DNA from 2 places in the Mesorhizobium sp. NPDC059054 genome. Region 1 is predicted to be linked to the other one. Evidence: riboswitches for the same ligand, from Rfam matches in the RefSeq annotation. Region 1 holds a riboswitch; the other holds the start of a gene.
The links. A riboswitch is a leader RNA that binds a small molecule or an ion and turns the genes downstream of it on or off. The one in region 1 is predicted to bind S-adenosylmethionine.

Region 1 (7,703 bases):
TACTTGAACATCCGCCAAAAGGCTTTCTTCGCCGAAACCATGGCCCCTCCATCGACCACTACTTGGCCGCTTTGGCCAACCGCACGCAAGGAAATTCAAACGACGATCCCGAATGATCGACGACGAGTGACCATCAGCACGCGAATAATCCGGACCGGACATCCTCGCTCGATAACACCCGGCTCACGCAAAGGTGACCTCCCGTCGGCCGCATCAGGTTGAAGCCGCAAGCCTTGCTGGTAGCCTGCTCTCCGGGTTGTCCCCGGGGCGCGGAACCGGTCGGCGATGAGCGCTGCCGGTCAAGGCCGTGCCTGCTGACCTTTGGAGTCCGATCAATGGCCAGTTTCGCCCTTTCCCGTCGCACCGTCATGGCAAGCGCCGGCGCCCTCGCTACCGCTGCCATCCTCGACCTGCCCATCGGCATCGCGCCGGCGCGGGCGCAAGACGCACCCGTGAGCCACAATCCCGGCTTCTATCGCTACAAGGTGGGCGACATCACCGTCACCGCACTCAACGACGGGTTCGGCCAGCGCCCGCTCGACGGCTTCATCCGCAATGCCGAGCTCGCCGACGTCAAGAAGGCGATGGAGGATGCCTATCTGCCGAGCGATGCGATCTCGATCTCCTACACCACGCTGGCTTTGCAGATCGGCGACCGGCTGGTGCTGATCGACACCGGCAACGGCGATTCCGGCGCGCCGACATCGGGGGTCTGGATGAACAATTTCAAGGCTGCCGGATTCAAGCCAGAGGATGTCTCGACCGTCATCATCAGCCATTTCCATGGCGACCACATCAACGGCTTCCGGCTCAAGGACGGCACCGCCGTCTTCCCGAATGCCGAGGTCATGGTGCCGGCGGCCGAATGGGCGTTCTGGATGGACGATTCCAAGATGAACGCCGCGCCGGAAGCCGCGAAGAACGCATTCGCCACCGTGCGCCGCGTCTTCGGCCCCGTCGCCAAGGACGTCAAGCAGTACGAAGGCGACAAGGAACTGGTGCCTGGCGTGACCGCGATCGCTGCTCCCGGCCACACGCCCGGCCACACCGTCTTCGCCATTGCCTCCGGCGACGACAGGCTGATGGCATTGTCGGATACGACCAATCATCCTGCGCTGTTCGTACGCAACCCCGACTGGACGGCGGTGTTCGACATGGACGGGCCGCAGGCGACGGCGACCCGGCGCAAGCTGCTCGACATGGCGGCGGCGGAGAAGATGCAGGTTGCCTTCTACCACGCCCCCTTCCCCGCCACCGGTCACATCGCCAAATCCGGCAACGGTTTCGAACTGGTGCCCGTGCAGTGGAGCAGTGCGATCTGAGCCGCGTGGCGCTGGACAGATAAAAGGCCGGGAGAGCTCCCGGCCTTCCTTTTCAGCAACGAGGCGGCTGGCTATCCGCCATCAGCAACAGCTGCTCAATAGATGTCGAAGTCGAAATATTTCGACTGGATCTTCTTGTAGGTGCCGTCGGCCACGATGGCGTCGATGGCCGCATTGAACTTCTCGCGCAGCTCATTGTCCTCCTGGCGTATCGCGATTCCGGCTTCGGTCTCGGTTCCCTTGACGTCGCCGATCATCTTGCAGCAATCCTTGGCCGAGCCGTTCTTCATCCAGTCGACCAGCACGAACTTGTCGGAGAGGACGGCGTCGAGGCGGCCGTTGACCAGGTCGGTCACCGCTTCTTCCTGCGTCGGGTAGAGCTTCACGTCGGCGCCGGCCTTGGCATAGACGTCCTGCGCATAATCGGCCTGGGTTGTGGAAGCTTGCGCGCCCACGGTCTTGCCTTTGACTGCCTCACCATCCGTGCCGGCCAGCGCGCTGTCCTTCAAGGCAACCAGCGCCAGCGGCGTGGTGTAATATTTGTTGGTGAAGGCGACCTGCTTCTTGCGCTCGGGCGTGATGCTCATCGAAGCGATGATGGCATCGAACTTCTTGGCCTGCAGCGCCGGGATCATGCCGTCCCAATCCTGCGTGACGAGTTCGCACTCGGCCTTCATCTGCGCGCACAGCGCATTGGCGATGTCGATGTCGAAACCCTCCAGCTTGCCGTCCGCGGTGAGGGTGTTGAAAGGCGGATAGGCACCCTCCGTCCCGATCTTGATCTTGTCGGCGGCAAAGGCAGCACTGGCGCCCGCCACCATCATCGTTGCGGCCGCGACCGTTGCGAACCACTTGGACATTCTCATCATGTTCCCCCTCGGGTTGGTCTTGTTGTCCGCTGACAGCCAAGCACGCCGCAGGGAGCCAGGCAAGCGCAGGATGCGACGTGGTGTTGCTGCTTTGGATGGGTGGCGTTTTAGGGGAGTAAGGGAATAGGGGAGTAAGGAAGTGGGCAGTTGTTTATTCCCCTATTCCCTTACTCCCCTATTCCCTACCTCGCTGCCCGAAAATGCTTCGACAGCTTCAGGCCCTGCGCCTGGTAATTGGAGCCGAGGTCGGTGCCGTAAAGCGCGGTCGGCCGCTTCAGCATGTGCTCGTAGACCAGCCGGCCGACGATCTGGCCGTGGTCGAGGATGAACGGCACCTCATGGCTGCGCACTTCCAGCACCGCGCGGCTGCCGGTGCCGCCGGCGGCGGAATGACCGAAGCCCGGATCGAAGAAGCCGGCATAGTGCACGCGGAATTCACCGACCAGCGGATCGAATGGCGTCATCTCCGCGGCGTAGAGCGGCGGCACATGCACCGCCTCCTGGCTGACGAGGATGTAGAATTCATCCGGATCGAGCACCAGCTCGCCGGCGCCGCTGCGATAGAGCGGCTCCCAGAAATCGACGATGTCCTGGGCGGCGCGCTTGTCGACGTCGACCAGCCCGGTGTGATGCTTGCCGCGATAGCCGACCAGCCCGTCCTTGTCGCCGGCCAGATCGATGGACAGCGCGATGCCGCCGTTTGAGATGTTGGGCGGGTCGATCGCCACCAGCGTCTCGGCGCGGTGCAAGGCATGCAACTCCTCTTCCGACAGAAGCGCGTTGCCGGTGCGGAAGCGGATCTGCGACAGGCGCGAGCCGGTGCGTGCGACGATCGGGAAGGTGCGCGGGCTGACTTCGAGATAGAGCTGGCCGCGATAGCCGGCGGCGATCTTGTCGAACTCCTGGCCATGGTCGGTCATGACGCGGGTGAAGATGTCGAGCCGGCCGGTCGAACTCTTCGGATTGGTCGAGGCGGAAATGTCGCCCGGCAGTTCCAGGCTTTCCAGCAGCGGCACGATGTAGACGCAGCCCGTCTCCAACACCGCGCCTTCGGCAAGGTCGATCTCATGCAGCTTCAGCCGGTCGAGCTTTGCTTCCACCGTGCTGTGGGGACCGGGCAGGAAGGAGGCGCGCACACGATAGGCCTTTTCGCCGAGGCGCAGGTCGAGGCTCGCCGGCTGGATCTGGTCGGCATCGAGCGGACGCGGCGACTTCAGGCTGCCTGCCTGGAACAGCGCCGCGATATCCTGATCGGGAAGAATGCCTGTCTTGCGCAATGACAACTCCACAGGTGGCTCAAGTCAGCCAGCCCTCCATGCTCTTAATGAAGCCGGCAATTGACGCAAGCCGCCCCCGGGTCTAAAGGGAACTTTATCCCGTGGTGATTTGGCCGGTCGGCTTGCAGCCACGTTAAACAAGTCGCTAAAGGACCGCAGGGCCCGACAAAGCCCCTATGGACCGGTTGCGACTTCGCGGCCGGTTTTTTTGTGTGTCGGAACGGAACCATGACCGAGAAAAAGCGCAACTGGAAACCCGCAACCCAGCTCGTCCACGCTGGCACGCTGCGATCGGGCTTCGGCGAGATGTCGGAAGCGATGTTCCTGACGCAGGGCTATCACTACGACAGCGCCGAGCGCGCCGAAGCCCGCTTCAAGGGCGAGGAGCCAGGCTTCATCTATTCGCGCTACGCGAACCCCACCGTCGACATGTTCGAAAAGCGCATGTGCGCACTGGAAGGCGCTGAAGACGCCCGTGCCTTCGCATCCGGCATGGCCGCGGTGACGGCCGCCGTTTTGTGCAGCCTCAAGGCTGGCGACCATATCGTGGCTGCGCGCGCGCTGTTCGGCTCCTGTCGCTGGGTGGTCGAGACGCTGGCACCGAAATACGGCATCGAGGCGACGCTGGTCGACGGCACCGAGACCGGGAACTGGGAAGCCGCGGTGAGGCCGAACACCAAGCTGTTCTTCCTGGAGAGCCCGACCAACCCGACGCTGGAAGTGGTCGATATCGCCGCCGTCGCTAGGCTCGCCAATTCGATCGGCGCCAGGCTGGTGGTGGACAATGTCTTTGCCACGCCGCTGATGCAGAAGCCGCTGGAACTCGGCGCGCACATCGTCGTCTATTCGGCCACCAAGCACATTGACGGCCAGGGCCGCTGCCTCGGCGGTATCGTGCTGTCCGACAAGAAGTGGATCGACGAGAACCTGCACGATTACTTCCGCCACACCGGCCCGAGCCTGTCGCCGTTCAACGCCTGGGTGCTGCTGAAAGGCCTGGAGACGCTGCCCCTGCGCGTGCGCCAGCAGACGGAAGCAGCCGGCAAGATCGCCGATTTCCTCGCCGACCACCCGAAGGTCGGGCGGCTGATCTATCCCGGCCGTGCCGACCATCCGCAGGCCGACATCATCAAGAAGCAGATGACCGGCGGCTCGACGCTGATCTGCTTCGACCTCAAGGGCGGCAAGAAATCGGCCTTCGCCTTCGAGAACGCGCTCGACGTGGTGCTGATCTCCAACAATCTGGGCGATGCCAAGAGCTTGATCACCCATCCGGCGACGACGACGCACAAGAACCTGACCGACGAGGCCCGCGCGGAACTCGGCATGGGCGACGGCACGCTGCGCCTGTCGCTCGGTCTCGAAGACACCGACGACCTGCTGGAAGACATCGAACAGGCGCTGGCGAAGGCTTGAGGTAAGGGCACGATCTCGCACACGGAGATGCCGTACCCGCCAGTTGTCGATATCTGACTGCGTCGCGCCCGGCACACCCCCACCCCTAACCCCTCCCCTCAAGGGGGAGGGGGACTTCTCGGTCGCTATCTGATGCGAAACCACCGACGTCTTACAGGGCGCGCGCATCGACCAATCCCCCTCCCCCTTGAGGGGAGGGGTTAGGGGTGGGGGTATGCCAGGCGCGACATTCGAAATTTCACATTGTCGCCCCTACCGCAACGACTTCGGCGCGACGGAGCGCCAGCTCATCGTCATGGCATGGCGGACGGTTTCCTCGTCCGCCTGTTCCAGCCAGACCCGCGTCCAGCCTTTCTGGCCCCAGGAGCCGGGGATCGGCTCGAACTGACCGGCCGATGTTTCGAGCAGCAGCCGCTGCTCGTCCGGTGCCAGCTTGATGACGGCGCGGCTGTCCTTCGGCCGCAGCGTGGCGAAGATCTTGCCGCGCACGCGGAAATCGGTGACGTCGAAATGGCTGCTCTGCACGGCTTCGGGAAAGCCGAGCGCGATCTGGCAATAGCGGTCCTCGGACAGCACGACCACCCTCCCCTCAAGCGTTGGGCTGCAGCGATCATGCCGCAAACCAGCCGGCAGCGATACAGATCAGATCAGGCGCCCGAGAGCACTTCCTCGGCTTCGTCGGACTTGGTGGTGATGTTCATGGTGTTGCCGCGCCAGTCGATGGCGCCGCCGAGCCAGCCGCGCAGCCAGATCGCCGGCACCATGATATCGCGCACCACCATCGCCGGGATCAGGCGCGGTGAGGCATACCAGCCCTTGGCCAGCGCCAATGCATATTCCGGCAGGTAGACGGCACAGAGCACCAGCAAGGCGGTCGAGACCATGTCGGCGCCGGAGCCGGCCGCGGCAATCAGCGCGAACAGCAGAGGCATCGCCGCGCCGACACAAAGTTCGGGCGCGAAAAACAACGGGAAGGTGACGCGGCGCAGCCTCGCCCAGCGAGCTTGGCGCGACCATACCGCTTCGAGCCTGCGATGCCCGAGCGGCTGCTCGAACGGCGAGGCCACCAGATGGACCTTGAGGCCGAGCCCGTTGACCAGCTTGGTTGCAGCGGCGTCCTCGGCGATCTCGGCGGCCAGGGCACGGATACCGCCATTGGCATCGAGCAGTGGCTTCGACCACAGCATGCTCTTGCCCTGCGCGAAGCCGAGACCCGCGGCAGCACCGGTATACTGCCAGCGCGCCTGCAGCGTGTTGAGGAAGGCGCATTCGACCTCGGCCCAGAAGCCGTCCGGACGCGAGCCGACCGGCGTCGAGCAGACAAGGCCGCTGTCGGTGCGCCAGGCCTGCATCATGTGCTGGATGTAATCGCGCGGCATCAGCACGTTGGAATCGGCCAGGATCACCCAATCATGGCGGGCCGCCTCCCAGCCCTTCACGCAGTTGTTCAGCTTGGGGTTGCCGCTAATGCGGTCATCGCCGAACAGGAGGCGCGCCGGCACGTCCGGAAAACGCGCCATGGTGGTGCGGATGGCCAGGGCAATCGGGTCATCGGCGTGCGCCACGCAGAAGATCAGCTCATAGTCCGGCCAGTCGAGCCGGAAGGCGCGCTCGAGCGTCTCGGCCGTGAAGGGCTCGACGCCACGCGCCGGTATGACGACGGAAACCGGCGGCGCATCGCCACGCGGCGGTGCAACGGTGCGGCGGCGTTCCAGCTGAGACCATGCCAGCCCTACGGAAACGAAATTGGTGAGAAGCAATGCGGCGGAAAGGGAAGCGGCTGCGGTTGTCAGGTCCATGAAGTCAGGTCACTCCCGGAAAGCGGCCTTTAGAGCGCCGCCCGTCCTCTGGGACGCGCATGGGACGCTCTAAAACTTTGATCCGCCGCATGATCCTTTCGGGGTCATGCGGCAGCCTCGCAATCTGATGTCCGGGAATCGTCACGGGGCCGGACGCGATCCGGCGCACACCATCACCGTTTCATGTCGTGCACATGACAGAAGGTTGACCATGACGGCCTGCGGACGGAAACTCGGTGTAGGTTTTTCGTACGAGTCGCTCCAGGTTACCCATGTACAGTGCAGTCACCCGCAACATCGTGGTCGAGGTGGAACCCTTCTACCTCGAGTACCGGTCCGATCCGGACGAGGGCCGTTACGTGTGGGGCTACCGGGTGACGATCGACAACCGTTCGGACGAATTCGTCCAGCTTCTGTCGCGCTACTGGCACATCACCGACGGCGCTGGACAGGTGGAAGAGGTGCGCGGCCCGGGTGTCGTCGGCGAAAAGCCGGAACTCAACCCCGGCGACAGCTACCAATACACCTCAGGCTGCCCGCTTTCGACGCCGTCCGGCATCATGGTTGGCCACTACACGATGCGCAATGCACGCGGCGAGCAGTTCGACATCGCCATCCCGGCCTTCTCGCTGGATCTGCCGAACGCCAGGCGGGTGGTGAACTGAACCCTTCTCCCCCTGGGGGAGAAGGGAAGATACGCCATCCCTTACACCGTCGAAGTCCGCCTCCAGATCACCAGGCTGACGAGGATCAGCAGCGTTGCCGCAGCGGCGATCACACCGAAAAAGGCATGATCGAATGCGGCACCTGCAAGGGCGGTCAGCGCTTCCGCCTGCGCCGGCGCCAGCTTCTCGGCGACCAGCAGTGCCTCGTCCAGACTGTCGCCTGCCTGCGTGGCAATCCCCTGCGGCAACACCAAAGCATGGGTGTAGAGCGCCGACATCAGCGAGCCCAGGAACGCTATGCCAAGCGCGCCGCCGAGTTCGAAGGAGACCTCCTCGATGGAGGCCGCCATGCCGG
Region 2 (7,703 bases), on a different contig from region 1:
ATCTCCTCGGCCACAGTGCCGGAAGCGCCTACCGGCACCGAGACGATGACGAGGTCGGCGTCGCGCACCGCCGCCTTTGCATCGGTCGTGTAACTGTCGCCGAGCTTCAGCTCCTCGGCGCGTTTCAGCGTTTCCGGGCGGCGGGTGGAGATGGCGATATGGCGAGCGAGGCCTTCGCGACGCACCACGCGCGCGAGCGAAGAGCCAATCAGGCCGATGCCGATCAGGGCGATCTTTTCAAACAGAGGTTCGGACATTTCTTCAGCTTTTCAGGAATTCAGCGAGTGCGGCGACCACGCCGCGGTTGGCTTCTTCGGTTCCGACCGTCATCCGCAGCGCGTTGGGAAAACCGTAGCCGGCAACGCGCCGCAGAATATAGCCTCGCTCACACAGATATTCGTCCGCTACCGGCGCCGAGTGTTTTCGATCGTCCGGGAAATGGATCAGGATGAAATTGCCGACACTGGGAGTGACGCGCAGGCCGAGCCTGGTCAGTTCGTCGGTCAGCCACGGCACCCAGGTCTCGATATGCTGCACCGAGCGTTCGACGTGGGCACGGTCGCGCATTGCCGCCTCGCCCGCCGCGATCGCGGTGGCGCTGACGTTGAAGGGATCACGCACGCGCTCGAGCACGTCGACGACATGCGCCGGCGCATAGGACCAGCCGATGCGCGCGCCGCCGAGACCATGCACCTTGGAGAAGGTGCGCGTCATGACAACATTCTCGTTGCCCGCGACCAGCTCGACGCCGGCCTCGTAATCGTTCCGGCGCACGAACTCGGCATAGGCCGCGTCCAGCACCAGGAGCACGGTCCTGGGCAAACCGGCATGCAGGCGCCGCACTTCTTCGAAAGGAATATATGTACCGGTCGGGTTGTTTGGATTGGCCAGGAAAACCATCTTCGTGCGTGGCGTGACGGCCGCCAGTATGGCGTCGACGTCGACAAGCTCACCTGCCTCCTTCGCCACCACCGGCGTCGCGCCAGCCGCCAGGATGAAGATCGGGTAAGCCAGAAATCCGTGTTCCGTATAGATCGCCTCGTCACCGGACCCGAGGTAAATGCGCGCCAGCAGGCCAAGCACCTCGTCGGAGCCGTTGAAGCATTGGATGTTGGCGATGTTGAGCCCATGCGTATCGGCGATGGCCTGGCGCAGCTTCGTCGCCTGGCCGTCAGGATAGCGCTCCAGTCCGGCGGCGGCCTCCTGCGCGGCCTCGACTGCCTTCGGCGACGGTCCGAGCGGGTTCTCGTTGGCGGAGAGCTTATGGACCTTGGCGGCACCGTGTGCCGCACCCTTGCCCGGCACATAGGCCTCGATATTCAGGATACCGGCACGAGGTTGCGGACGAAGCGGATCGGTTGCCTTGGTCATGTCGAAAGTCCGTGATTGACGCCTCCGACCGGAGGCTCCGGCGGAAATACCGTCCGCACCACTGAATGTCGAGGAAAACCGGAACCGCGACGGGACCGGCCCGACGTTCGAGCATCGATTGACGCCATCGCTTGGTCGGCGTATTAGCAAGATATCGATCCGTGGTGATTTGGCCGGTCGGCTTGCAGCCACGTTAAATAAGTCGCTAAAGGGCCGTTTGCGATCCGTAAACCGGCTTTGCGACAGCAATGCCGGTTTTGTTTTTTGGAGTTCGCAAAGTGCCGATCAAGATCCCGGACCAGCTCCCCGCCCGTGAAGTTCTGGTCAAAGAGGGCGTGTCCATCATGGACGAGCAGACCGCCCTGCGCCAAGACATCCGCCCGCTGCAGATCGGCCTGCTCAACCTGATGCCCAACAAGATCAGGACGGAGACGCAGTTCGCCCGGCTGATCGGCGCGACGCCGTTGCAGGTCGAGCTGACCCTGGTGCGCATCGGCAATCACAAGGCCAAGAATACGTCCGAAGAACATCTGATCACCTTCTACCAGACCTGGGAGGAAGTGAAGGATCGCAAATTCGACGGCTTCATCATCACCGGTGCGCCGGTGGAACTGTTGCCATTCGAGGACGTGACATACTGGGACGAGCTCAAGCAGATCCTCGACTGGACGAAGACAAACGTCCATTCGTCTTTTTTCATCTGCTGGGGAGCGATGGCCGCCGCCTGGCATTTCCACCAGGTCCCAAAACACACGCTAGGGGAGAAGGCGTTCGGCGTCTTCCGCCACCGCAACAACGCACCCGCCTCCCCCTATCTCTCCGGTTTCTCGGATGATTTTGCGATTCCCGTGTCGCGCTGGACCGAAGTGCGTACAGCCGACATCCCAGCAGGCTCCGGCCTGGAGTTGCTGATGGATTCGGAAGAGACGGGCCCGAGCCTGCTCGCCGAGCAGACCGGCAACCGCCTCTATATGTTCAACCACATCGAATATGACTCAACCTCACTCAAGGAAGAGTATGACCGCGACGTCGCCGCCGGCGTATCGATTGCCGTGCCGCACGAGTATTATCCGGACGACGACCCCAAGCGCCCGCCACTGAACCGTTGGCGTTCGCATGCCCATCTGCTGTTCGGCAACTGGATCAACAGCGTCTATCAGACCACCGCCTACGACGCGGAAAATATCGGAAAAGAAGGCTAGAGATGCCGAAACCGCGCTCGGCAACCGAGCGCGGGTCTTTCAATGGCGGTCCTTACAGGCCTGTCGAGCCTACGCGGCAGCAGCGCGGTGTTCGCGGAAGGCGCAGGCAATGGTGCGCAACGCGTCGCGCGAGCGCTGGTCGGTCAGTGTCGAATGCAGCACGATTTCCGAAGACGGCAGCGGCGGCAGGTTGAACTTGCGGCTGACTTCGATGGTCCCGACCGGCGCAAGCCGCTCGGAGAATACGGCCATAGCAAGCCCTGCCGATACCGCCGCCATGACCACCGACGAGCCGCCACCCAGGAACACTTCCGTCCATGAGATGCCGGCATCGTCGAGTGCGTGGGTGCCGATGTCGCGCACGCCGCACGCCGGTGACAAGGCAGCAAGCCGCATTGGCTCGCCCGGGCGGCAATGGAAACTGGGGGCGGCGAACCAGCCGAAATGCTCCGGCCCCAGCACCTCGCCATCGCGCCGATCGTCCTCGCGCCGTACGATCGCGGCATCCAGCTCTCCACGGTCGAATGCATCGAGCAGATTGCGCGAATTGTCGACCTGCACCTCGATGGTCAACGCCGGATCATGTTCGTTGAGGCGCGCCAGCAATGTCGTGACTTCCGGACCGGCGACATGGGCGGCGATGCCCAATGCAAAACGGCGGGCGCAAGAGGAGAGGCCTGCAACGGCACGGTCATGCGCGGCGAGAAAGTCGCGCGCCGGCTGGATGAACACCGCCCCTTCCGCCGAAAGTCGCACGTGGCGCGGCGTGCGTTCGATCAGCTTGCGGCCGATCCTCTCCTCGAGCCGTTTGAGTTTCACGCTGATCGCTGCCTGCGTTGTGCCTAACGCGTCTGCAGCGCGGGTGAAGCTTTGAAGATCGGCAACCATGACAAAGGCCTGCACGGCCTCGACGTCTAGTGACAACATTGTCAGCATACCAATTTGTTATCTCTGAAATAGATTTACATTGCATTTTCATATGTTCAAGTTGCGACTATCTGAAATTCGAATTTCGCACCGCAACTGAGCGGCGTGGGCGTGGACATCGCCTCCGCCGATGCCGGAGGTTTTGATGAATACCCCCAGTAGAAACGGCCTCGTGCTCGCCGCCGTTTGTCTGTCTGCCTTGATGTTCGGCCTGGAGATCTCCAGCGTGCCGGTGATCCTGCCAACGCTGGAACGCGTGCTGCAGGCCGATTTCAAGGCCATGCAGTGGATCATGAACGCCTACACCATCGCCTGCACCACCGTGCTGATGGCAACCGGCACTTTCGCCGACCGCTTTGGCAGGAAGTTGGTTTTTGCCATAACGGTAGCGGCCTTCGGCCTGACCTCGCTGATGTGCGGGCTTGCGCCCAACACCTCGCTGCTGATCGCAGCCCGTTTTCTGCAGGGCATGGCCGGCGGGGCTATGTTCATCTGTTCGATCGCCATTCTTTCGCACCAGTTCCAGGACGGCAGGGAACGCGGCAGGGCCTTCGCCATCTGGGGCGTGATCGCCGGCATCGGTCTCGGTTTCGGCCCGATCATCGGAGGCGGCATCGTGGCCCTGTCGACCTGGCAGTGGGTCTTTCTCGTCCATGCGCCGCTGGCGGTGCTCTGCATGACCCTCACCTATGTCGGCGTCTCCGAATCGCGCGACCCGCAAGCCAAGAAGCTCGACATTCTGGGCATCGTCCTTCTCAGCGCCGCTGTCTTCGGCCTGGCCTATTACATCACCCAGGCTCCGGATTTCGGTGGTTTCTTGAGCCCCGTTGCCCTGGCCATCGCTGCGGCGACGATCGTCGGCTTCATCGCCTTCGTCCTGGTGGAACGCTATCACGCCCACCCGATGTTCGACTTTTCGGTATTCAGGATCCGCGATTTCTCCGGCGCGATAATCGGCTGCATCGGCATGAACTTCAGCTATTGGCCGTTCATGATCTACCTGCCGATCTATTTCGCGGTCGGTCTCGGCTACGACAGCACCACGACAGGCCTCGCATTGCTCGCCTATACGGTGCCTTTCCTGGTGATGCCGCCCATTGCCCAGTACCTGCTGGTCCGCTTCAACGCGCGCATCGTCATCCCGCTCGGCCTGTTCACCATCGGCCTCGGCTTTGTCCTGATGTGGCTGGGTTCTGCTGCCGAAGCGGCAAGCGGCCTCACCGTCCTGCCCGGCGCGCTGGTTTCCGGCATCGGCCTCGGTCTGACCACGACGCCTGCCACCAACATGACGACCGGTTCAGTGCCCGCGAGCCGCGCCGGCATGGCTTCCGGCATCGACACCAGTGCCCGGCTGATCGCGCTCGCCATCAACATCGCCGTCATGGGCTTTGTTCTTGTCGAAGGCATCCTGCACGGGTTGAAGAAGGGCCTGCCGGACGCGTTCGACGGGGTCGACCTTCGTGCGGTCGCCGAAAAGATCGCCGCCGGCAACACCGCGGCATTGCAGGATACCACTCAACGGGGCCTGACTGTGCCGGCGGACATCGTCCACTCCGCACTCGTCGAAGGCTTCGGCTGGGTGATGCTTTACGGCGGCCTCGGCGTCTGGGTTCTGGCGGCGCTGTCCTTCGCCATCTTCGGTTCGAGCAAGGCCGGGGCCATCCCCGTATCCGAAGCGCGGGCGGAAACACATGGTCTCTGACTGAGCGGTTTCTCCGCTCGGAAGCCGTCCCGCCGACAATGGGGCGGCTTCCGTCTCAATTGACGCGTTCGACCTTTTCGTCGGCACCGTCATGCCCGGCGCCGTTGCCATTGCGCCTGGTGCCGTTCCCGTTGCGCTTGTGTGCGCGCACCACCGGTGGCGGCTCCAGCGCACCGGCCCGCACCCGCGGCGGCTTCAGTGCCGGCAAATCTGAGCATTTGATGATGCTGAGCGCACGCGGAAAGAAGTTATAGTTGTGCTGGCCGCGGCCGATATTGATGATCCCGGCCTTGGGCAGATGCTTGCCCAGCATGGCGAACACGCGCTTGGCGACGGTGCCGCTGAATGTGTCCATCGCCTCGTCGATGACCACCCAGTCCGGCTTCTGCAGGGCGAGCCTGGCAAAAGCCACCAGCCGCTGTTCCTCCTCGTTGAGTTCTCTGTCCCAGCGTGCGTGACGATCAAGCGACGACGCAAGATGATCGAGGCCGGCCTCGGCCAGAACGCCCTTGACGCCTGCATCATCGATTTCCGTCATGCCGTCGATCAGCACTTCACGCAGCGTGCCCGGCGCAAAGTACGGCGTGCGTGGCACGAAGGCGAGATTGGCGCTTGCCGGCATGCCGATGCGCCCCGCTCCCCAGGGCCACAGCCCCGCCACCGCACGGAAGAACAGCGTCTTGCCGGCACTCGGATCGCCGGTGATCAGCACGTGCTCTCCCGGTTCGATCCTTACCGACTTTTCCGCCAGCCTCGAACAGCCCGACGTCGCTCCGACGATCAGGTCTTCGAACACCATGGTGCCGTCCTTGGTTTCGAACACCTGGATGTGCTGTTCGCTGCCATGCAGCTGGTCGGCCTCCGTCAGCGCCATGCGGAAGTCGGCGACGCGCATCAGCGTGGCCCGCCAGTCGGCGATCCCACCGATGTTGTTCACGAACCAGCGCAGCGAGGAATGGACCTGGTTGAAAGCACCGACCGCCATCATCAGCCCGCCGAAGGTGATGTCGCCGGCGAAGTAGACGGGCGCCGCCACCAGGATCGGTGCAACCACGGTGATCCAGCCATAGGTGTCGGTGACCCAGCCGAGATTGATCTGGGCGCGGAAGATTCGCATGATCGAGGCGACCAGTGCGGAAAGGTCGGCGGCCAACCGCCGTTTCTCGCTCGTCTCACCGCGGGAGAGCGTGATGGCATCGATGTTCTCGTTCACGCGCACCATGGAAAAGCGCAGGTCCGCCTCGCGCGCATAACGGTCGCTGTTGAGTCCGATGAGGGGCCGCCCCACCAGCCAACTCAGCCAGGACGCGATCCCGGCATACAGGAACGCCGCCCAGACCATGTAACCCGGGATGGCGATGGCATGTCCGCCGATGTTGAAGACGAAACCCGAGGAAAGCGCCCACAGGACGCCGACAAAGGACACCAGCAGGATGATGGACTGCACGAGACCGACGCCAAGGTCGGTCGACAAGTCGGAAAGATGTCCCGCATCCTGCTGCATGCGCTGGTCGGGATTGACCCCGATCGCCCCCGCATTGGCGACCCGGAAGGCGCGGTTCGGCTTCAGCCACTCCTCGACCAGGTCGGTCGTCAGGGATTCGCGCAGCTTCAGCCGGAAGCGCTGATTGAGCCATTGCTGGCCGATGTTGAGCACGAGCAGCCCTCCGGCAATCATCGCGAAGACGACCAGTTGATCGAGGAAGGCGGTCAGATCCCGCCGCTGCAGGGAATCGTAGAAAGGCTGGTTCCAGCGGTTGAGCAGGATCTGGCCATAGGCCGTGGCGAGGATGACCGCGAGAATACCACCGGCGAAGATCAGCAGCGCACGGCGTCCCGGCGAGGTGTTCAACCCTTGCCGCACCGTTGCCAGCTGATCCCGAAGGCTGCTCATTTCGGCCTGAACGGTGCCGGTGGTGTCGCTCATCGCCGCTCCGCTCCTGGAACCCCCAAGGCACCGTTGTCCTGTCTTCGACGGCCGAGCCGCGTCGCCCCTTGTGGTGAAAACACCGGCACAAACACACGGCGCGATGCACGCTGCGCCACCGGCACGCCTTGGTAGAGCCGCTTCTGTGCCGACACGGCAATGACGCCGGAAAAGATCGGCCACATACGACGCCCGGCACTTTCGAACAGCGATTGGAAGCGCATCATGAAACGGCGCTGCGATGGCGGGAAATAAAGCCCATCCGACCAGGCGGCCGGCGTGAAGTTCGCTTCCCGCAGCAATTCGGCGATCTGTCCACGCGAATAGGGCCGGCCTGTGCCGAAAGGCGTGTGTTCGAAACGCGCCCACACACCGCGCCGGTTCGGCACGACGATGACGACGTGGCCTGCCGGCGCCAATACACGCCAGACTTCATTCAGTGTCTCGCGCGGATTTTCCGTGTGCTCCAGCGAGTGGACAAGCAACATGCGGTCGATGGATGAATCGACCAGCGGCAGCTCTTCGTCGAAGACCAGCGCGGTCGCCGACGGACCGGCAGGCGGCCACACCACGG

Region 2: it holds a riboswitch for S-adenosylmethionine, as region 1 does, so the genes downstream of both, metA (homoserine O-succinyltransferase) here and ACFWXH_RS22785 (O-succinylhomoserine sulfhydrylase) in region 1, are expected to answer to the same signal.

Annotation. Positions count from the first base shown of each region.
Region 1 is NZ_JBHYHV010000005.1:380,706-388,408, forward strand. Features, by position in the region: gene ACFWXH_RS22765 (hypothetical protein) at 1-41, opposite strand, end outside; gene ACFWXH_RS22770 (MBL fold metallo-hydrolase) at 336-1,322, shown strand; gene ACFWXH_RS22775 (ABC transporter substrate-binding protein) at 1,418-2,182, opposite strand; gene ACFWXH_RS22780 (2'-deoxycytidine 5'-triphosphate deaminase) at 2,374-3,468, opposite strand; SAM riboswitch at 3,560-3,637, shown strand; gene ACFWXH_RS22785 (O-succinylhomoserine sulfhydrylase) at 3,697-4,884, shown strand; gene ACFWXH_RS22790 (MmcQ/YjbR family DNA-binding protein) at 5,137-5,460, opposite strand; gene ACFWXH_RS22795 (ceramide glucosyltransferase) at 5,532-6,683, opposite strand; gene apaG (Co2+/Mg2+ efflux protein ApaG) at 6,956-7,348, shown strand; gene ACFWXH_RS22805 (MFS transporter) at 7,390-7,703, opposite strand, start outside.
Region 2 is NZ_JBHYHV010000004.1:204,225-211,927, forward strand. Features, by position in the region: gene ACFWXH_RS18180 (prephenate/arogenate dehydrogenase family protein) at 1-257, opposite strand, end outside; gene hisC (histidinol-phosphate transaminase) at 262-1,371, opposite strand; SAM riboswitch at 1,523-1,600, shown strand; gene metA (homoserine O-succinyltransferase) at 1,650-2,573, shown strand; gene ACFWXH_RS18195 (LysR family transcriptional regulator) at 2,643-3,500, opposite strand; gene ACFWXH_RS18200 (MFS transporter) at 3,646-5,202, shown strand; gene ACFWXH_RS18205 (ABC transporter ATP-binding protein/permease) at 5,258-7,129, opposite strand; gene ACFWXH_RS18210 (class I SAM-dependent methyltransferase) at 7,126-7,703, opposite strand, start outside.